4 regions of the Modestobacter sp. VKM Ac-2979 genome follow, and region 2 is predicted to be linked to each of the others. Evidence: riboswitches for the same ligand, from Rfam matches in the RefSeq annotation. Region 2 holds a riboswitch; each other region holds the start of a gene.
What was found. A riboswitch is a leader RNA that binds a small molecule or an ion and turns the genes downstream of it on or off. The one in region 2 is predicted to bind cyclic di-AMP.

Region 1 (5,352 bases), on a different contig from region 2:
GGTCAAGGCCGCCGTCATGACCGAGGACGTCGCCCGCACCGTGCACCTCTCCCGCCAGCTGGGTGAGCCCGTCCCGATCGCGCAGGCGGACATCGACTCGCTGTACGCGCGCTACCAGAACGTCTACGGACAACGATGAGCACGAAGGAGCAGCAGGTGGCATTCGAGGGTTCGGAGATCTGGTTCCTCACCGGCAGTCAGGGGCTGTACGGCGAGGAGACCCTCCAGCAGGTCGCCGAGCAGTCGCAGCGGGTCGCCGCGACGCTGGACGGCGCCGACGCCGTCCCGGTCCGGGTGGTCTGGAAGCCGGTGCTCACCGACGCCGGTGCGATCCGGAAGATGATGGGCGAGGCGAACGAGGACCCGAACTGCCTCGGCGTCATCACCTGGATGCACACCTTCTCGCCGGCGAAGATGTGGATCTCCGGGCTGGACGCGCTGCGCAAGCCGCTGCTGCACCTGCACACCCAGGCCGACGCCGCCCTCCCGTGGGCGACGATCGACATGGACTTCATGAACCTGAACCAGGCCGCCCACGGCGACCGCGAGTACGGGTTCATGCTCACCCGGCTGCGCACGCCGCGCACCACCGTCTCCGGCCACGCGGGCAGCCCGCGGGTGCAGGCCCGGGTCGGTTCCTGGGCCCGCGCCGCCGCCGGTGCGGCCGCCGCCCGCGGCCTCAAGCTGGCCCGGTTCGGTGACAACATGCGGAACGTCGCGGTCACCGAGGGCGACAAGGTCGAGGCGGAGATCCGCTTCGGCATGTCGGTGAACACCTGGGGCGTCAACGACCTGGTCGAGGTGGTCGACGCGGTCGCCGACTCCGCCGTGGACGCGGTCGTCGCCGAGTACGGCGACCTCTACGAGATGGACGCCGACCTGCGCCCGGGTGGCGAGCGGCACTCTCATGTCCGCTACCAGGCCCGGATCGAGGTGGCCCTGCGCCAGTTCCTCACCGAGGGCGGCTTCGGTGCGTTCACCACGAACTTCGAGGACCTCGGCGGCCTGCGCCAGCTCCCCGGCCTGGCCGTGCAGCGGCTGATGGCCGACGGCTACGGCTTCGGCGGCGAGGGCGACTGGAAGACCTCTGCCCTGCTGCGGGTGCTCAAGGTCGCCGCCCAGGGGCTGCCCGGCGGCACGTCCTTCATGGAGGACTACACCTACGACCTCGCCTCGGAGACCCCGAAGATCCTCGGTGCCCACATGCTCGAGGTGTGCCCGACGATCGCCGGGGACAAGCCGCGGCTGGAGGTGCACCCGCTGGGCATCGGCGGCCGCGAGGACCCGGCCCGGCTGGTGTTCACCGCTGCCCCCGCCGCCGGCATCATGGTGGGCTGGTGCGACCTGGGCGACCGGTTCCGCTGGGTGGCCAACGAGATCGACGTCGTCGAGCCGTCCGAGCCGCTGCCGAACCTCCCGGTCGCCCGGGCGGTCTGGGAGCCCCGGCCGGACTTCGAGACGGCGACCGAGGGCTGGCTGACCGCCGGCGGGCCGCACCACACGGTGCTGTCCACCCAGCTGGGGGCCGACGAGCTGACCGACCTGGCGGAGGTGTTCGACACCGAGCTGGTGCTCATCGACGCCGACACCACCCGGCGCAGCCTGGCCAAGGAGCTGCGCTGGAGCGCGGCCTACCACCGGCTCAACCAGCGCCTCTGAGGACGGACGACGCCCCGGCCGGTTGCCCGGCCGGGGCGTCGTCGTGCCGGTGGTCCGGTCGCCCGGACCACCGGTGCGGGTCGGTCAGCGCGGAACCGCGCCGACCGACCCGTCGCGCTGGTCGATCAGTACCAGTTGTTGGCCTGGAAGTGCGCCCACGCGCCACACGGGGTGCCGTAGCGGTCGCTGATGTAGCCCAGGCCCCAGGTGATCTGGGTCGCCGGGTTGGTGCGCCAGTCCGGGCCGGCCGAGGCCATCTTCGAACCGGGCAGCGCCTGCGGGATGCCGTAGGCGCTGGAGTTCGGGTTGTCGGCCGTGGTCTCCCAGTTGCTCTCCTTCTCCCACAGGGCGTCCAGGCAGTCGAACTCGCCGGGGCCCCAGCCGCGCTCGGCGACCATGGTCCGGGCGATGGACCGGGGGTCACCGCTGGCGGTCCGGTCGGCGCTGCGGCTGGCGGGCTGCTCGACCGGGCGGCTGGGTGCCGGGGCCGCAGGTGCGGCCGCCCCGCCGCCGAGGGTGAGGGTCTGGCCGACGCGGAGCACGTTCGGGTCGCCGCCGATGGTGCCGCGGTTGGCGGCGTAGAGGGCCTGCCAGGTGGTGCCGTGCTGGGCGGCGATCTTGCCGAGGGTGTCGCCGGAGCGCACCACGTAGGTGCCGGTCGCCGCCGCGGGTGCGGCTGCCGGTGCAGCCGCCGGGGCCGCCCCTCCGCCGATGGTCAGCACCTGGCCGACGCGCAGCACGTTCGGGTTGCTGCCGATGGTGTCGCGGTTGGCGGCGTGGATGTCCTGCCAGGTGGTGCCGTGGCTGGCGGCCAGCTCGTTGAGCGTGTCACCGGGGCTGACGGTGTGGCTGCCGGTGTGGGCCGCGGCCGGTGCGATGACCCCGAAGGACATCGCCGCGGCTGCCGCGACGACCATGGCGGGGCGTGCCGCCGAAGCGAAGGCGGAGCGCTCGGTGGAGCGGTCGCGCCGTGCCGTGAAGCGATTGAGCATGGGTGTGTGTGCCTCTCGCCGCCTGCGGAGTTAGCTGTCGGGTTCGGGCGAGAGCTGCCCGGCCGCGTGCTGCGGCTTCACCCCAAGGCCCGGAGGCCTGGTCCTGCGAGGTGGGTCCCCCGCGCCTGCCCGTGGTCTCGTGACGTCCGGGCGACGGTGGGCAGGTTCGGCGGTGCCGTCGTCCGGAGCCCGCCGTGCGGCGGACGGAGACAACGGTAGGCAGGCCGTCGGCCGGGGGAGCCGGTCGGCGACGAGCTTTCCCGGGCTCCCCGACGCGGTCAGCACGAGCTGTGACGGATCATGGACGCGGCGTGCGCCGGTGCCCCGAGGTCGTCTCCCGGCGCAACGGCTCAGCGGCCGGTGAGCACGACCGGCAGGTCCTGCAGCCCGCGGATGACGAACTCCGGGCGGCGCCGGGCCGGGCGGGCCAGCTCCAGCCGGGACGTCCGGCTCAGCAGTGCACCGAAGGAGGCCTGCAGCTCCACCCGGGCCAGCGGGGCACCGATGCAGAAGTGCACCCCGGCCCCGAAGGAGATGTGCGGGTTGTCCGCGCGTCCGACGTCGAGAGTGTCCGGGTCGACGAAGACGGCCGGGTCGCGGTTGGCGCTGCCCAGCAGGGCGGCGATCTTCTGTCCCCGAGCGACGGTGACCCCGCCGATCTCGACGTCCTCGGTGGCGGTGCGCTCGAACAGCTGCAGCGGTGAGTCGTAGCGCATCAGCTCCTCGATCGCCGTCGGCAGCAGGGCCGGGTCCGCGCGCAGCCGGGCGAGCTGGTCGGGGTGCTCCAGCAGCGCCAGCAGGCCGTTGCCGCTGACGTTGACCGTCGCCTCGTGGCCGGCGTTGAGCAGCAGGATGCAGGTGGTCACCAGCTCGTCCTCGGTGAGCCGGTCGCCCTCGGCGTCGCGCACCGTGACCAGGTGGGTGAGCAGGTCCTCGCCCGGTGCGGTCCGCCGCTCGGCGGCCAGCTCGCGCAGGTAGGCGACGAACTCGGCGGCGGCCCGCTCGGCGTCGGCCTCGATCTCCGACGTCCGGCCGTACTCGTACATCTTCACGATCGCGTTCGACCACGGGCGCAGCAGCGGCCGGTCGACCGCCGGCACCCCGAGCAGCTCGGCGATGACTGCGACCGGCAGCTCCTCGGCCATGCCGGACAGCACGTCGACGCCGGTCGCGCCGGCGGAGCGCTCGACGAGGGAGTCGACGAGCGAGTCGGCCAGGTCCTGGACCCACGGTCGCAGCCGCTCGACGTGGCCGCGGGCGAACGCCGCGCTGCTCAGCCGGCGCAGCCGGGTGTGCGTGGGCGGCTCCATCTCCAGGATGGCGTTGCGGTGGATCAGGTTGAAGCTCTCGAACCGCTCGGTGGGGGTCCGGTCCGACCAGATCCGGCCCAGCCGTCGATCCCGGAGGACGGCGTTGGCCTCGGCGTGGCCGAAGGCCAGCCACAGGCCCTGCCGCTCGTCCCACTGCACCGGCGCTGCGGCGCGGGCCACGGCGAACGCGGGATAGGGATCGGCGACCAGCGCGGGGTCGGTCAGGTCGAACGGGACGGGAGCCGGTGTCACCGGAAGAGCCTACGGGCGGCAGCCGGACGGGACGCCGTCCCCCGGTCGCCGACGGCGCCTCCTACGCTCGCAGGCATGGCCCGCTCCACGACCCGCCGCCGCCCCGCCGCCCCTGCCGCGACCGACGGTGAGACCAACCCGAAGGCGCCCTGCCCCTGTGGCTCCGGTCGCCGCTACAAGCACTGCCACGGCTCCGGCTACGGCCAGCCGGTGCTCCGCCCGTTCGAGGGCCTGCCCGGCGAGGTCGACTGGGTGGCGCTGCGCGAGCTCGTGCCGGCCGCCACCGCCAAGCTGACCACCACGGAGGGCCGGTCGGTCACGCTGGCCAGCGTGCTCCCCGGCGGCACCCCTGCCCTGGTGCGGGCCAACGGCGAGATCCTGCTCGGCGTCCAGCTGCAGACCTCCTCCGACGACGTCAGCCGCGACCTCGGCACCGCGCTCGCCGCCGCGCTCGAGGCGCCGGCCGGCGCCCCCGTCGACCCGGGCCCCATCGGTGCCGCCGGCTCGGCCGGGCCGCGGCTGCAGGAGCTGCTGGACCTCTCGGCTCCGTTCGAGGTCACCGTGCACGACGACTTCGAGTTCTGGCTGGAGGGCGCCGACGTCGACGCGACCGCCCGCGCGAGCCTGCAGCAGGCCAACGAGATGGTGATGCCCACGGTGCGGCTGGACGGGCTGGAGGCCGCCTACTGGTGCCGGCCCACCACCGAGCGCGGCCACGTGCGCTGGGTGCGCCCCGAGCCGGAGGAGGCGCTGCTGGACGCCCTGGCCCGGCTCGGCGCGGCCGAGCAGCTGAGCCTGGGGGAGGGCACCCGCTACGCCGGCGCCTTCCGCGCCCTCGGGCTCGTCGTCCCGGTGTGGGACGTGCCCGGCGCCGTGCCCGGTGCCGAGTGGGCCGGCCCCTCGGCCGAGCTGCACTCCCGGCTGGACGCTGCGCTGGCGGTCACCGAGCCGCTGGACGCGGACGAGCGACGGGCCCGCGCGGGGCTGCTGTCCCGGCAGGTCACGCTCCGCTGAGCCGGCGGACCCGGCCCCCTCGGCGACTGCGGCGAGAGGGCCGGGCCAGGCCTACCGTGGGGGCCGCACAGCAGAGCTGAGAGAGGACGAACGTGGGCCACGAGCACGGCGGCATGGGTGCGATG
Region 2 (5,352 bases):
GCGACGAGGTCGCCCTGCTGGATCGGGCAGCCGGCCAGCTCCAGGTCCTGCTTGGCGAACCGCGGGAAGGCCACCTGGACCACCGACAGGTAGCGCAGCAGCTCCTCCACCAGGCCGTCGATCTCGGCCGGTGAGCCCCCTCGGACGATGGCGGCATGGGCGGGGTCGCGCAGCAGCACCATGGTGCCCAGGGAGATGGAGCTGGCGGTGGTCTCGTACCCGCCGGTGACGATCCCGTCGACGAGGCCCGCGAGGTCGTCGTCGGAGATGCCGTCGCCCTCGGCCAGGAGGATCCGCCCGATCAAGCCGTCCCCGGGCGCCGTCCGCTGCCGCGCCACCACGTCGAGGAGGATCCGCTTCTGCTCCGACACCGCACCGAGCGCCGCGGCCACACCCCCCGTGGCGTCGAAGCGCTGGGTGCCCAGCCGGACGAAGGCCTCGTGGTCGGCGTCGTCCAGCCCCAGCAGCCCGCAGATCACGTCCATCGGGACCCGCCAGGAGACGTGCTCGGCCAGGTCTGCCGGCGATCCGGCGGCGGCGAGCTCGTCCAGCCGGCGGGTGACGATCGCCTCGACCGTGGGCTCCAGCCGGTCCAGCCGGCGCCGGGTGAACTCCGGGGCCACGAGCTTGCGCAGCCGGGTGTGCAGCGGCGGGTCGGTGAAACCGAGGCCGCCGACGTCTGCTGTCGACCCCGGTCCGGCGTCGCCGAACAGGTGCCGGATGTCGTTGCTGTAGGAGTCGCGGTCGGCGAGGACGGCGCGGGCCTGCTCGTAACCGGTGACCAGGTGCGCCGCGAGACCCATGGGCAGGTCGAGCCGCTCCACCGGACAGCGGGCGCGCAGCTCGGCGAGCTCCGGCACCGGGTCCACCCCGCGCCGCAGCAGGGGCAGTCGAGCGCTCTCCGGGAAGAAGGTCAGCTCGGTGAGGTCGATGCCCTTCTTGCGGATCCGTCGCTCCACGATGCGGCCGAGCCACGCCTGGGCCACGGCCCGCGCGCTGCGCTGGCGCCGCGGCCACCCGCCCGACCTCCGCGTCACCGGTCGGGCGGCCAGGGCGGCGGTCCGCCGCACGCGGCGACGCCTGGACCCGGGTGGTGTTGAGAAGTCGGTCGTGGACATGATCCCTCGTCGTCATCCGGGCACCGGCGCGACGTCGAGCCACGCCGAGCCCACCGGGGGAGCGACACCCGACCGGCGCCGGGTGCTGATCGTGCGACGTCCGCCGTGCGACGACGTCGTGGGACCTCGATCGGATCACGGGCCTCGCGCGGTCGCCGTCGACTGTGCCCGCACCGTGGCGGACCATCCGTGGCGGTGGGCTCTGCCCCGACCATCCCACGCGGACGGTCGGACACCGTCGGCGGCCCTCGGCGGCGGAGACGCACAGTGCCCCCCTGCCCGCGGTACGGGCAGGGGGGCACGGTGTCCGCCCTGGTGGAGCGGGGCCGGGCGGGTCAGCCCGCCTGGTAGTTCACGTGCGGGTGGTCCATGTGGTTGGCCGTGGCGCTGCCGCGATCGGCCATGGGGCTCCACGAGCCGGTCGGCGACATGAGGATGCGCTGCTGCCAGATGATGTAGTCCACGCCGAGGGCGTCCCAGTTGGCGATGTGGTACTCGACGATCGCGTTCCCGAGCGCGGTGTCGGACATGACCATGTAGTCCAGGGCCAGCCCGGAGGGGTGGCCGTTCGGGTCGGTCGCGCTGCCGCGCGTCCCACCGATGGTGATGCCGGCGGCGCCGGGGACGTCGCGCACGACGGCGTCCGCGGCGGCCGCGGCCCGCGGCTGCACGGGCCCGGCGGTGTTGGTGATGTGGGCGGCGGCCGTGGACTGCGAGGCGACGGCCACCACCGGAGCCGGAGCCGCGACCGGAGCCGGTGCCGGGGCGGGAGCCGGTGCCGGGGCGGGAGCCGGTGCCGGGGCGGGAGCCGGTGCCGGGGCGGGAGCCGGTGCGGGAGCCGGTGCGGGGGCAGGAGCCGGGGCCGGCTCGGGTGCCGGAGCAGCAGCAGGTGCCGGTGCTGCGTCCTCGGCGCCGAGGAGGAACCGCACCTGCCCCGGGGTGAGCGCCGCGCGGTCCTCGCCGAAGGCGCCGATGTTGCGCTGGTAGAGCTCCCGCCAGGACTGCCCGTGGGCCCCCGCGAGCGCGGCGAACGGGTCGCCCTGCTCGGCGGTGTGCCGGTCCTCCTGGGTCGCGGTGACCGAGGGCGCCGGGCTGGTGGTGTGGGCCTGCGCCGGGGAGCTGAGGACGCCCAGCGTGACGACGGAGACGCCGGCCACGACGGGGAGGCCGACGAGGACGTCCCGCGTGCGGACGAAGCGAGACGAGCTGTTCTTGGGCATGGTGATCTCCGATCACCGCCTGAGGGGTTAGCTGTCGGGTTCGGGCGATCGGTGCCCGGCCGGCGATGCCGGCTTCACCCCGAGGCGCGCCATCCGATGGATCGGCGCGCCGTGTGCGGTGGGTTCCCCACCCCTGCCCTGAAGGTCCTGGATGGCGGCCGGCAGGCAGGGTTGGGCGGACCGGCGCCACGCCCACGAAGTCGGCGTGACCGGAACGTTATGTACCCGCGATGGGGCTGTCTTCGTGACGGTCGTCACGCCATCGGCGTGCCGTCGGCGGCACGCCGTCCGGTGGCGGGACGCGCCGGCCGACTCGCCGCCGTAGTGCCGGACAGCGGGCCCGGGGCGCCGTCCGCGCGAGAGTGGGGAAGGCCACGACCCGCGCGTGGTCGGCAGCCGTGACTTCCCGTCAGCGCTCCGTAGCCTGGCCCGAGTGAACCCCACGACCCGGGACCGCAGCCGGCGGTTCCCCCGCCTGCCGGACCGGGCGCGCAAGGCGATCTCCGGGTCCGGGCCGCCGACGGCACCGCTGGCGCTGCGCGCCCAGCCCAGCCGGGTCGACGCGGACACCGCGCGCTCGGCGCTCGGCCTCGCCCTGCGCATCGGGGAGTCGATGCTGGCGGTCGGGGCCTCCGCGGCCGACGTGACCGCCACCGTGCTGCGCGTGGCCGCGGGCTACGGGCTGACCGACTGCCAGGTCGACATCACGTTCACCTCGCTGACGATCAGCTACGACCCGGACGACGTCCCACCGCTCATGCTGATGCGGATCGTGCGCCCGCGGGGGCTGGACTACACCCGGCTCCAGGGCATCACCGACCTGGCGGCGGAGATCAAGACAGCCGGCCTGGGCCTGGAGGAGGCGCACCGTCAGCTGGACGACGTGCTGTCGGCGCCGCACCCCTACCGCCGCTCGATCCACGCGCTCGGCTGGTCGGGTGTGGCCGGTTGCGTCGCCTTCCTGCTCGGCGGGGACTGGCTGGTGGCGCTGGTCGCGGCGCTCACCACGGCCGCCATCGAGCAGACGATGCGAGCCCTCGACCGGCGTGGGCTGCCGATGTTCTTCCAGCAGGCACTCGGCGCCGCGGTGGCCACCGGAGCGGCCGTCCTCCTCATCGTCTCCGAGGTCGAGGTCCGCACCTCGCTGGTGGTCGCCGCAGGGATCGTGGTGCTCCTGGCCGGCCTCTCCTTCGTGGGTGCGGCCGAGGACGCGATCAACGGCTTCCCGGTCACCGCCGCGGCGCGCGCCTTCGAGGTGCTCACCTTGACGACCGGCATCGTCGTCGGCATCGCCGCCGTGCTGGACCTGGCGCAGCGGGCGGGTGTCCCGCTGCGCGTGACCGACCCGTCGATGTACACCGTGCCGTTCGCCGTGGCGCTGGCCGCAGCCGCCGGGATGGCGGGGTCCTGGGCCCTCGCGTCCCATGCCCGCCCGCACGCCGTCGGGGTCGCCACGGTGGCCGGCGCGCTGGCCTGGACGACGTCGTCGGCGACCGCGGCGTTCGGGGCCGGCCCCGCGGTGGCGAGCGGGACGGCGGCTGTGGTCGTCGGCTTCTGCGGTGCGGCGCTGACCGATCGGCTCCGGTTCCCGCCCCTGCTCGTCGCGGTCTGCGGCATCGTGCCGCTGCTGCCCGGGCTCACGATCTACCGCGGCCTCTTCGCGATCGTCGTGGAGGCGGACGTGCCGGGCGGGGTGGACGAGCTCGTGGGGGCCGCGGCCATCGGCCTGGCCCTCGCCGCCGGCATCGTGCTGGGCAGGTACCTCGGCCAGCCGCTGGGCAGCAGCCGCGACCGGTTCGACCGGCGGGTGCGGCGCCGCGCGACCAGCTCCGACTGAGATCGGCCTGCTGACCGAGGGGTCCAGGCCGGGCAGCTCGGGCGGGTGCGCGAAACGGCGAGATCGGGTGCACGCGGTGGTCGTCGGCCACCGCGGATCGGACCGAGGGTCTACCGAACAGCTCACCGCCGCCGGGTGATGCCGTCAGCGGAGCTCGCTCCGGTCACCACCCCCGCGGGACCAGTCCCGGGGTGGCCGGGCTCCGTCCGGTCCTGACGCCGTCCCCTCTGCAGAGAACGAGGCCCTCATGTCCGCACGCCGTCATCGAGCCACCGCCGCCGTCGTCGCGCCGCTCGCGGTGACCCTGGCGCTGACCGGTTGCAGCACCACGAGTGAGAGCGGCACCGCCGCGGCCACCTCTGCGGGCGGCGACACCGAGGTCGACACCATCCTCTTCGACTTCCCCTTCACCTCGCTGCCCATCTACTCGGTGCTCAGCCAGCAGATGCAGGACTACGCCGAGGAGCAGGGCGTCACCGTCGAGTTCACCAACGACAACAGCGACCTGTCGACCCAGGTGTCGAACCTGACCACCTACCTCAACAGCGACGTGGACGCGGTGGTGTCCTTCCCGATGGACCCGGCCAGCATCGACTCGATCGCCCAGCAGTACCTGGACGCCGGCAAGTACTGGGTCACCTACGGCGGCGACCTGGAGAACCAGAGCAGCACGCTGCAGTTCAGCTTCACCGAGTCCGGGCGGATGCTCGGGGAGGACGCCGGCCGGTGGGCGCAGGAGAACCTCGGCGAGCCCCCCACGGTGCTGGTGCTGGAGGACCAGCTGACCCAGATCGGGCAGGAGCGGACCAACGGGATCCTCGAGGGACTGCGCAACGCCGCTCCCGATGCCGAGATCGTCGCCCAGCAGCAGGCGGTGACCCCGCAGGAGGCGCTGACGGTCACCAACTCGGTGCTGGCCGCGAACCCCGACGTCGACATGGTGCTGGCGGCCGTCGGTGACGCCGCCCAGGGCGCCTACCAGGCGCTGCTGTCCTCCGGCCGGGCCGCGGACGACCCGGAGACCTACGTCGGCGGGCTCGACGGCAACCTCTCCCTGTTCCAGGCGATGCAGGAGGGCGACTTCGTGCGCGGCGTGGTGACCGTCAAGTCCGAGGACATCGTGAAGGCGACCATCGACATCCCGCTCGCCCTGGGCCGCGGGGAGGAGCCGGAGACC
Region 3 (5,352 bases), on a different contig from region 2:
TCCAGCGGCGAGGACGCCTGCAGGCACGGCCGCCCGTCGCCGTCGGTGGCCAGGCAGTCGGCCAGCGGCTCGGTCAGGTGGGCGTCCAGCTGGGCCAGCACCCGCCGCACCGCCTCCGTCCGGGTCCCGACGGGGTCGGCCGCGTAGAGCTCGGCCGGCGTGTGCAACCCGAACAGGGTCAGGGTGTGCAGCCCGGTGTCGCCGACGATCGACGGGTCGGTGAGCGAGTGGCAGTACACCTCGAAGGGGACCACCTCGGGCAGCTGCCCGGCCGCGGCCTGCGCGTACGCGGCGTCGAGCTGGCCGGCCGCCTCGTCGACGTGCACGGTGCCGCTGAAGACCCGGCGGGGATCCGCGCCGGACCGCAGCCCGGGCAGCCGGCGCAGCACCATGTTGACCTTCAGCTGCGACCCCGACGGCCGCGGCGCCGGGGCGGCGCCCAGCAGCTCGTCGAGCACGGCCGGGGCCGCGCCGCTGACCAGGTGCCCGGCGTCGGCCGCGTGCGCCGTCCCGTCGGCGTCGGTCCAGTGCACGGTGACGCCGTCGGCCCGGGTCTCGACCGCGGTGACCTCGGCGCGGGTGAGCAGTGCGGCACCGCGCGCCCGGGCTGCGTCGGCCAGCGCGCCGCTGACCGCACCCATCCCACCGACCGGCACCCGCCAGCGGCCGGTGCCGTTGCCGATGAGGTGGTACAGGAAGCACCGGCCGGCCAGGCCGTCGGCGGCGTGCACGTCGGCGAAGGTGCCGATCAGCCCGTCGGTGAGCGCGATGCCCCGCACCTCGTCGTCGGTCAGGTGGTCGGCGACGACGTCGGCCAGCGGCCGTTCCCGCAGGTCGCGCCAGATCTCCGGGTCCCGCAGGCGCGCGGTGACCGCCGCCTCGCTGGGCAGCGGTCCGGTCAGGGTGGGGGCCAGGTCCTCGGCGAGGGTGGTCAGTCGGCCGTAGAACCGCTGCCAGCCGGCGAACTCGGCGTCCGAGCCGGTGAGGGCGCGGAAGGAGGCCGCCGTCTCCGGCCCCTCGTCCCGCTCGACCAGCAGCCCGGTGGCCGCACCGCCGCGGCGCAGCGGGGTGTAGGAGGCGACCGCCCGGTCCAGCAGGGTGATCGGCAGCGCCAGGTCGGTGACGACCCGGTCGGGCAGCAGGCTGACCAGGTAGGAGTAGGCCGACAGCCGGACGCCGACGCCCGGGAAGACCTGCTCGCTGACCGCGGCGCCGCCGAGCACGGCCCGCCGCTCCAGCACGAGCACCGACCAGCCCGCGCGGGCCAGGTAGGCGGCGGCGACCAGCCCGTTGTGGCCGCCGCCCACCACGACGGCGTCGTACCGGGCTGCGGTGCTCACGCCAGCTCCCGAGCGAAGCAGAGCGAGAACGGGTCGTCCACGTAGTGCCCGAACGCCGGGATCGGCCGGTAGCCGGCCGCGGTGTACAGCCCGACCGCCTCGGGCTGGCGCGGCCCGGTCTCCAGCAACACGGTGGTCCAGCCCCGCCCCACCGCCTCGGCCTCCAGCGCGGTGAGCAGCAGCCGGGAGACGCCCCGCCCACGCGCCGCCGGGACGACGTACATCCGCTTGAGCTCGGCGGTGCCGTCCCCGAGGGGCCGCAGCGCGCCGCAGCCGATCGGCGTGCCGTCGTCGTCCCGGGCGAGGAGGACGACGGCGACGTCGGCGGCAGACGGCGGCACCCCCGGCTCGCTCGCACCGCCGTAGCGGGCCCGCAGCTCGACCTGCTGGGCGGCGGTCAGCGCGGCGACGTCCGGGTCGTCCCACGAGGCGGCGGAGAGGGTCGGCACCGGGTCATCCTGGCGCGCCGTCGTCCACCTGCTGCAGCAGCCCCCACACGAACCGGGCCCGCACCCGGCCGGGGAGGTGCACCTCGAAGCGACTCGGGACGCCGGGGTCCACCGCGGCCGCGCCGGGCAGGGTCACGACGTCGTCCACCACGTGCTCCCAGACGCGCAGGGCCCCCGGTGCGGCGGCCGGCACGGCGGAACCGGGCGCGCGGACCAGCTGCTCGTGGAGCACCGCGCCGTCCGGGCCGCCCAGCACCTCCCACCGCAGGTGCGGCCACAGCGGCAGCGGCCACCGCCGGACGACGAGGTCGACGTCACCGAACCGGCGGTCCTCCTGCTCGGCGGATGGACCGAGCACGGCAGCGCGCAGCACGAGCCCGCGCGGTGCTCGCTCTGTGTGATGGAGCGCGCGCCAACGACGGTGCGCGGCACGCGCCTCGGCCCGGTCGGCGCCGAGTCTGGGCAACGCCTCGGAGACCAGGTCGGGTCGCGTGTCGGCCATGCGGCGGAGCAGCACGAGGCAGAACTCCCGCTGTGCCAGGCCCTTCACGCGGCGAGCCTGTCACGCTCGGTGAGCGTGTTGCAGCACACGCCCGGGGATTTCCACAAATTGACCCCAGTCGTTTGTCACGAGCACATAACGCACGTACGGTCACCAGCGGTCCTGACGGGCAGCGCAGTCGCCCACCCGGGTGACCACCGACAGGACCGCCGCCGAACCACACGGCTCGCCGCAACACTCGCGGGCTCGTGGACCGGGGACCCACCGCAGCACTGGGGTGAAGCTCCGCACGGCCCGCTCGCGGGCCCGAGGAGCCGGGCGTCTTCCCGCCCGAACCCGTCAGCTAACTCGGTAGGCGGCAGGTGGAAGAAAGGACACACCCGCCGAACATGGCGAGTTCGCACATCTCTGTCCGTCGTGGCCGCAACGGCCGACGGGCCCTGCTCACTCTGTTCGTCGCGGGTGGCGTCGCCCTCGCACCGGTGCCCGCCCTGGCGGCTCCTGAAACACCCACCACCTCGCAGGAGGCGGCCGAGCTCATCGCCGCCCGTGGTCACGACCTCGAGGTCGTCACCGAGAAGATGCACGAAGCGACCGACGTGCTGACCAGCATGAAGGCCGCCTCGGACGCCGCCGCCGCCGAGCTCGTCGCCGCCGAGGCGGCCGTGGTCGAGGCCCGTGACCACGTGCGCCAGGTCGCCCGCAGCGCCTTCACCGGTGAGCAGCTCTCCTCGCTGCAGGCCATGCTCACCAGCTCCTCCGCCGACGAGATGCTCGACCGGATGGGCACGCTGGACAGCATCGCCGGGCACAACAACGAGGTGCTCGGGGTCGCGCAGCAGGCCACCGTCAGCGCCGACGAGGCGAAGGCCGCTGCCGAGAAGGCCGCCGCCGACGCGGAGGCCCAGGTCGCTGAGGTCGCTGCCCAGCAGGCCGACCTGAACGAGCAGATCGCCGAGTACCAGGCCGAGTACGACCGGCTCTCCGCCGAGGAGCGCGAGCGCGCTCGCATCCTGGCCGAGCAGCACGCGGCCGCAGAAGCGGCGGCAGCCGCAGCCGAGCGCGAGGCCCAGGCCGCCGCGGCGGCGGAGCGCAACAACGCCCAGACCGCCTCGCGCGACGAGCGCACGGCCCCCGCTGCCCGTGCGGCCGCCCCCGCCCCGGCCGCCGCTGCGGCGCCGGCACCGGCTCCGGCCGCGCCGGTCGTGGCCAGCAGCGGCGCTGCCGCCACCGCGGTGAGCACCGCGATGGCCCAGCGCGGCAAGCCCTACGTCTGGGGCGCCACCGGCCCGAACTCCTACGACTGCTCCGGGCTGGTGAAGTACTCCTACGCCGCGGCCGGGGTCAACCTGCCCCGCAGCAGCCGGCAGCAGGCGGCGTCGGGCCGGGCGGTCTCCCGCGGCGAGCTGCAGCCGGGCGACCTCATCGCCTACTACAGCCCGGTCAGCCACATCGGCATCTACATCGGCAACGGCCAGATGGTCCACGCGCCGACGTCGGGTGACGTGGTCAAGGTCGCCAGCATCGACGCCATGGGCCCCATCACCGCCATGCGTCGGGTCGCCGGCTGACAGCTGCACCACCCCGCGACACCCGCCGGTGCCCCGGTCGCCTGACGGCGGCCGGGGCACCGGCGCGTCCGGACCCGGTGGCGACGATCACCCGGGTACGCGCACCGGCACCCCGTCCCGCCGGGCACGATGAGGTACAGCCCACGCCATGCCCACCCCGAGGAGCACCGTGCCCGCCGCACTGACCGACCCCACGAGGGTCGCCCGCGTCTTCCGCGTCGTCGCCATCGCCGAGGCCGTCTCCTGGGTGCTCCTGCTGGCCGGCATGTTCGTCAAGCGGGTGCTGCAGGCCTCGGAGCTGGGCGTGCAGGTCTTCGGCCCGGTCCACGGTGCGGTGTTCGTGGCCTACGTCGTCGTCGCCCTGCTGGCGTGGCGGGTGCTCCGCTGGACCCCGGCCACCGGGCTGCTGGCGCTGGCCGCCTCCATCCCGCCACTGGTGACCATCTGGTTCGAGCGCTGGGCCCGGCGTACCGGCCGGCTGCCGGTGGACGCCACCACGCCGGTCCGGGCCGGCTGAGCGCACGATGGTCACCCCCGTCCTGCCCGCCACCGCCCGCACCCTGTTGGCCCGCACCGCACGGGTCCAGCGCGACGGCCGGGCACCCAGCCTGGTCGCGGGCGTCGTCCGGGACGGCGGGCTGGCCTGGTCGGCCGGTCGCGGCGACGTCGCCGAGCCGCACACCGACGTGCAGTACCGGCTGGGCTCGATCAGCAAGACGGTGACGGCCCTGGCCGTGCTCCGGCTGCGCGACGAGGGCCGCCTGGGGCTCGACGACCTGCTCGAGGAGCACGTCCCCGACACCCCCTTCGGGGAGCGCACCGTGGGCCAGCTGCTCGCCCACCTCGCCGGCGCGAGCTCGGAGAGCCCCGGCGGCTGGTGGGAGCGCGTCCCCGGCGGGTCGCTGGCCGAGCTCCGGCTGACCGACGACGACGTCGTCCTGGGCAGCGCCCGGCGGTTCCACTACTCGAACCTCGGGTTCGGGCTGCTCGGTGAGCTGGTCGCCCGGCATCGTGGGCGCTCCTGGGCCGAGGTGGTCCGGGACGAGGTGCTGCTGCCGCTGGGCATGGAGCGCACCACCCCGCGGCCCACCGGTCGGGCGGCGCAGGGTGCGGGGGTGCACCCGTGGGCAGACGTCGTCCTGCCCGAGCCCGAGCACGACGCCGGCGTCATGGCCGCGGCCGGCCAGCTGTGGGCGACGCTGGCCGACCTCGGCCGGTTCGCCGCCTTCCTGCTCGGCGACACCGGCGACGTGCTCTCCCCGGCGACGCTGGAGGAGATGACCGTGCCGGCCGGGATCGACTCGTCGTCCCCCGGGTGGTCGGCGTACGGGCTGGGGGTGCAGGTCCTGCGGGTCGACGGGCACACCCTCATCGGCCACGGCGGTTCGATGCCAGGCTTCCTCGCCGGGGTCTTCGTCGACCGGTCCGAGCAGGTCGGAGCGGTGATGCTGGCCAACACGACCAGTGGGCTCGACCCGCTGGTGCCCGGG
Region 4 (5,352 bases), on a different contig from region 2:
AGCGCGCGCACCGGCCTGGTCGTCTCCCCGGCCCGGATGCCCGGCTGGAACGGTGCCGACGTGGCCGCGATCGTGCGGCAGTGGCTGCCCGTGCCGGTGATCGTGCAGAACGACGCGAACCTGATGGCGCTCGGCGAGCACGCCGCCGGCGGGGCGCCGGCCGAGCAGATGGTGTTCGTGAAGGTCGGCTCCGGCATCGGCTGCGGCGTCGTCGCCGGCGGGGTGCTGCACCGGGGGAGCGGCGGGTTCGCCGGGGACATCAGCCACACCACCGTGCCCGGCGCCCCGCCGGTGCCCTGCTCCTGTGGGCGGGTCGGCTGCCTGGACGCGGTGGCCAGCGGCGCCGCCCTGGTCGAGCAGCTCGCCGAGCGCGGGGTCGACTCCTCAGGCACCGAGGGGATGCTCGACCTGGCCCGGGACGCCCACCCGCTGACCACCCAGCTGCTGCGCGAGGCCGGCGGCAGCACCGGCACCGTGCTCTCGACCATCCTCAACTTCTTCAACCCGGAGCGGCTGGTGATCGGCGGGCACCTGAGCAGCGCCGAGGCCTTCGTCGCCGGGGTGCGCTCGGCGATCTACGCCCAGTGCCCGCCGATGATCACCGACGGCCTGGAGATCGCGGTCAGCCGCGTCGGCCAGCACGCCGCCGTGCTCGGCGCCGCCCGGGAGGCCCTGGACCTGGCCTTCTCCCCGGAACAACTGGCCGCGCGCGCCGCCGCCCGCTGAGGTCCGCTCGGTCCACCCGGTGCTGCCTGCGTGAACACCTCGTGACCGCTGTCGACTTGTCGGCATCCCTCGTTACGTTGGCTCAGCAACCGCACAGCCGGCCCAGCAGGGGCGGCTGACGAGCTTGGGGGAGATCGCGTGCGCAGACGGACGACGGTGACGGTCGCGGCAGCGGTGCTGGCGATGAGCGTCGGGGCGGTGACCCCCGCGGCGGCCAGCCCGGGCGGTCACGACAACGGCCATGGGAACGGCCACGGTCACGGGAACGGCCATGGGAACGGTCACGGCAAGGGGCACGGCGGCGGGCACGGCAAGGGGCAGAGTCTCGAACTCACCATGCTGGCCACCACCGACGTCCACGGCCGCGCGCAGGACTGGGACTACTTCCGCGACGCGCCGTACACCGACAGCGCCGGTGACGCGACGGGCCTGGCCCGGATCTCCTCGGTGGTCGACTCGGTACGCGCCGAGAAGGGCGCGGACAGCGTCTTCGTCGTCGACAACGGCGACTTCCTGCAGGGCACGCCGCTCACCTACCTCGCCGCCCAGCAGCCGCCGGAGGCCGAGCACCCGATCGCGGCGGCCTACGACGTCATCGGCTACGACGCCCAGGTCGTCGGCAACCACGAGTTCAACTACGGCCTGGACACCCTCGCCGGCTACGTCGACGACGTCGACCACCCGGTGCTCGGCGCCAACGTCATCGACGTGGAGACCGGCGAGCCGTACCTGCCGCCGTACACGCTGGAACGGATGAAGGTGCGCGGCGCCAAGCCGGTCACCGTCGGCATCATCGGCCTCACCACACCGGGCTCGGCGATCTGGGACCGCAACAACGTCGAGGGCCAGCTCGAGTTCCGCGACATGGTGGAGACGGCGGAGGAGTGGGTGCCGGTCGTCGCCGAGCAGGCCGACGTCGTCGTCGTCCTGGCGCACGCCGGAGTCGGCGGGACGTCGTCCTACGACGACCCGGCCGTCGGCACGGAGAACCCCTCCGACGTCATCGCCCGCACGGTGCCCGGCATCGACGCGATGGTCGTCGGCCACACGCACCGCGACGCCCCGTCCCAGGTCGTGGTCAACGAGGTCACCGGCGAGGAGGTGCTGCTCACCCAGCCCTACCGCTGGGGCGCCACGGTCAGCCAGGTCGACTTCGAGCTGACCAAGACCCGTGGTCAGTGGGACGTCACCGAGGCCACGGCCACCGCACTGCGCACCAGGGACTACCCGGAGGACCCCGACGTCCTCGCCGTCACCGACGAGGCGCACCAGGCGACCGTCGACTACGTCAACCAGGTCGTGGCCACCTCCACCGAGGAGCTGACCACGCTCACCAGCCGGTACGAGGACACCCCGATCCTCGACTTCATCCAGCAGGTGCAGACCGAGACCGTCGACGCTGCGCTCGGGGGCACCGAGTGGGCCGACCTGCCGGTGCTGTCGATCGCCGCGCCGTTCAGCCGGGAGGCGGTCTTCCCGGAGGGCGAGGTCACCATCCGGGACATCGCCGGGCTCTACGTCTTCGACAACACCCTGGAGGCGGTGGAGATGACCGGCGCCCAGGTGCGCGACTACCTGGAGGAGTCGGCGAGCTACTTCACCCAGGTGCCGGCCACTGGGCCGGTCGACCCGGAGACGATCACCAACGCCGACGGCACGCCGGACTACAACTACGACGTGCTCTCCGGCGTCGAGTACGACCTGGACGTCTCCCGGCCGGTCGGCGAGCGGGTCACCCGGCTGGAGATCGACGGTGAGCCGGTGGCCGACGACGCCCGCTTCGTCGTCGCGGTGAACAACTACCGGCGCTCCGGCGGTGGCGGTTTCCCGCACATCTCCACGGCCCCGGTGGTCTACAACGAGCAGCTGGAGATCCGTCAGCTGCTCATCGAGTGGGCCCAGGAGCGCGGCGTGATCGACCCGGCCGACTTCTACGTGGAGAACTGGCAGCTCGTCCGCGACGGCGAGCCGCTGCTCGGCTGACCCTCGGAGGGGCCGGGGTCGCGACATCGGCCCCTCCGGCACGGCGAACGCCCCGCTCCCCGGTATGGGGAGCGGGGCGTTCGTCGTGCGACTGCCCTCGGGCGAGCGGGTCAGACCAGCCGGCGCGCGGAGTTGTAGCCCCACATGGTGTCGACGTTGATGGTGCGGACGACGTCCCCGGCGGTGGGGGCGTGCACCATCAGGCCGTTGCCGATGTAGATGCCGACGTGGCCCACCGGGTCGTAGAAGAAGACCAGGTCACCGGGCTGCAGGTCGGCGCGGGCCACGGGCACGCCCATCGTCGACTGCATGCGGGAGGAGTGCGGCAGCGTGATGCCGGCGGCCGCGAAGGAGAACTGCGTCAGCCCGGAGCAGTCGTAGACGTTCGGGCCGGCCCCGGCCCAGACGTAGGGCTTGCCCTGCTGGGCGAGCGCCGTGTCGACGATGATCTGGGCAGCTGCGTTGGGAGCCGCGACCGGGGCCACCGGTGCCGCGACGGGTGCTGGGGCGGCCGCGCCACCGCCGCCGACCGAGGCCTGGGCGGCCATCGGCGTGAGGGCGACGCCCGCGCTGGCGAACAGCGCGATCAGTGCCCGGCGACCGGAACGGGAGGGACGACGGGCAGGGGACGTGCGAGTGGTCGTCATGGACGACGGGTTCTCCTTGTTCTCCTCAACCGCCTACCGAGTTAGCTGACGGGTTCGGGCGGGGAACTCGCCCGGCGCTCCGGCACTCGCGTGCCGTTGCGCTTCACCCCAAGACTGCGGTGGGTCCCCGGTCCGGGCGTCCGCGGCGACGATGCGGCGGTTGCCCGGTTCGGCGGTGCTCGCCGGTGTCACCGTGTGTGGTGACTCAGGGCCGGCAGGCGCGGATGACGGTAGGGCTGTCATGGATTTGTCACAAAGTGCCGCGCGTTGCGGTTCCGACACCCCGTGGGGCTGCAACACGCCCGGCCGGCGGAGACGACTCGCCGAGCTGACGTCGAGCAACGCCGGAGCGGGTCGTCGGCGAGGTCGGCTCTCGCCGGCTGTTTCCGCCGGGAATCTGATTTCTGGTCGGACGGCGGGTGTGCACGTTTCGTGTTCGACGCGACACGGCCCGCTGCCTGAAGTGCCGCGTGATCGGCTCTCCCGTCGACCAAGTCCCAGCACGGCGCTGGTCGCTGGCCACGTGCGCCGCACGTGCGGCCGGGCCGATCGTCGACGGGCCACGATCGACCGCGTCAAGGGGCTGTCGGGATCTGTGGACAAGCCTCTGACCTGCGGATTCGCCTTGCCCGTAGCTGGTGACGGCGGTAGTATTCGTACACATGTTCGAATACGTCGGGAGGTGTCCGTGAGCGAGTTGATGTCGGCTCTGGACGCCTTGGCGGCCGACGATCTCCATTCGTTCACGGACGGTCAGGTGCTGGAGCGGACGGCGTTCCTGGTGCAGCTGGTCAACCGCGCGTCGGCTGAGTTGACCCGCACCGTTCGGCGCGCGGACACCACCCAGGCCGCCGAGCACGACGGGTTGAAGTCGATGCGGTCGTGGTTGATCGGGCACACCCGGTTGTCCGCGAGTGACGCGTCGCGGATCCTGCGGTCGGGTCGGGCGTTGGAGCACTTCCCGGCGCTGGCGGCGGGGTTCGCTGAGGGTGCGGTGACGGCGGCGCAGATGGACGTGGTCGCCGCTGCGGTGGGGGAGCGGGAGCGGGCTCGAGCCGCCGAGCAGGGCATCGACCTGGCTCCCTTCGATCGGGTGTGGGCGCAGGTGGCGGCCGTATCGCCGCACCAGTCGCTGGTGGCTGCGGTGCAGGCGTTCGAGGACGCGCTGGACCCGGACGGCCCGGAGCCTGATCCGACGGAGGGCCGCCGGTTGACGATCGCGAAGCACTCCGATGGCAGCGTCACCGGTCGGTTCGACCTGGATGCCGTGGGTGGGGAGAAGGTGCAGGCGGCGATCGAGTCGATCGTGCAGGCCGACCGCCCCAGGGGTGATGAGCGGACCCGTGCGCAGCAGAACGCCGACGCGCTCGTGCAGCTGTGTGACAACCAGTTGGCCTCCGGTGATCTGCCGATCCTGCGCACCGTCAAGCCGCATGTGGTGGTCGGCGTCGATCTCGATGACCTCGTCGATCCGGCCACCGGCGCGGGTGCGGCGGAGCTGGGCTTCGGGGCGACGATCTCGGCAGCGCGGGCCCGCTACCTGGCCTGTGACGGCAGCATCTCCCGCATCGTCATGGGCCCCGACGGGGTCCCGCTGGACCTGGGCCGGGACCACCGGGTGGTCACCCCTGGCCTGCGCAAGGCGGTGGAGCGGCGCGACAAGTCCTGCGTGTTCGCCGGCTGCGGCGCCCCGTCCTGGTGGTGCGACGTCCACCACCTGATCCACTGGCTGCACGGCGGCGAGACCTCGCTGCAGAACTCAGCGTTGTTGTGCGAACGCCATCACAACAAGGTGCATCACGGGTTCCGGGTCGAACGACGACCGGACGGACGATGGCGCACCTACCGCCCCGACGACACCGAGATCCTCATCGGTCCGCTGCTGTAGCGCGGCAGGGATCGCGGGCCCCGCCGTCAGCAGGACGGCGGTTCCGCAGGCTGCGCAGGTCCGGGCCGATGTCCCGCCGACATCGGAGGCGGCCGGAGCAGCTCCTCA

Region 1: linked by a shared signal. The riboswitch ahead of O2W15_RS17660 (LysM peptidoglycan-binding domain-containing protein) and the one ahead of O2W15_RS10715 (hypothetical protein) in region 2 are both predicted to bind cyclic di-AMP.
Region 3: linked by a shared signal. The riboswitch ahead of O2W15_RS07240 (C40 family peptidase) and the one ahead of O2W15_RS10715 (hypothetical protein) in region 2 are both predicted to bind cyclic di-AMP.
Region 4: linked by a shared signal. The riboswitch ahead of O2W15_RS20755 (C40 family peptidase) and the one ahead of O2W15_RS10715 (hypothetical protein) in region 2 are both predicted to bind cyclic di-AMP.

The regions. Positions count from the first base shown of each region.
Region 1 is NZ_JAPVBO010000006.1:71,503-76,854, forward strand. Features, by position in the region: gene O2W15_RS17650 (L-ribulose-5-phosphate 4-epimerase) at 1-139, shown strand, start outside; gene araA (L-arabinose isomerase) at 136-1,659, shown strand; gene O2W15_RS17660 (LysM peptidoglycan-binding domain-containing protein) at 1,785-2,651, opposite strand; cyclic di-AMP (ydaO/yuaA leader) riboswitch at 2,676-2,774, opposite strand; gene O2W15_RS17665 (cytochrome P450) at 3,002-4,213, opposite strand; gene O2W15_RS17670 (DUF5926 family protein) at 4,289-5,227, shown strand; gene O2W15_RS17675 (cytochrome c oxidase assembly protein) at 5,320-5,352, shown strand, end outside.
Region 2 is NZ_JAPVBO010000003.1:391,291-396,642, reverse strand. Features, by position in the region: gene O2W15_RS10720 (cytochrome P450) at 1-986, opposite strand, end outside; gene O2W15_RS10715 (hypothetical protein) at 1,454-2,338, opposite strand; cyclic di-AMP (ydaO/yuaA leader) riboswitch at 2,340-2,455, opposite strand; gene O2W15_RS10710 (threonine/serine ThrE exporter family protein) at 2,772-4,175, shown strand; gene O2W15_RS10705 (sugar ABC transporter substrate-binding protein) at 4,423-5,352, shown strand, end outside.
Region 3 is NZ_JAPVBO010000002.1:551,808-557,159, forward strand. Features, by position in the region: gene O2W15_RS07225 (phytoene desaturase family protein) at 1-1,340, opposite strand, end outside; gene O2W15_RS07230 (GNAT family N-acetyltransferase) at 1,337-1,789, opposite strand; gene O2W15_RS07235 (hypothetical protein) at 1,794-2,339, opposite strand; cyclic di-AMP (ydaO/yuaA leader) riboswitch at 2,509-2,664, shown strand; gene O2W15_RS07240 (C40 family peptidase) at 2,681-3,862, shown strand; gene O2W15_RS07245 (DUF3817 domain-containing protein) at 4,011-4,379, shown strand; gene O2W15_RS07250 (serine hydrolase domain-containing protein) at 4,387-5,352, shown strand, end outside.
Region 4 is NZ_JAPVBO010000007.1:253,039-258,390, forward strand. Features, by position in the region: gene O2W15_RS20745 (ROK family transcriptional regulator) at 1-726, shown strand, start outside; gene O2W15_RS20750 (bifunctional metallophosphatase/5'-nucleotidase) at 865-2,709, shown strand; gene O2W15_RS20755 (C40 family peptidase) at 2,820-3,356, opposite strand; cyclic di-AMP (ydaO/yuaA leader) riboswitch at 3,373-3,525, opposite strand; gene O2W15_RS20760 (HNH endonuclease signature motif containing protein) at 3,598-5,244, shown strand.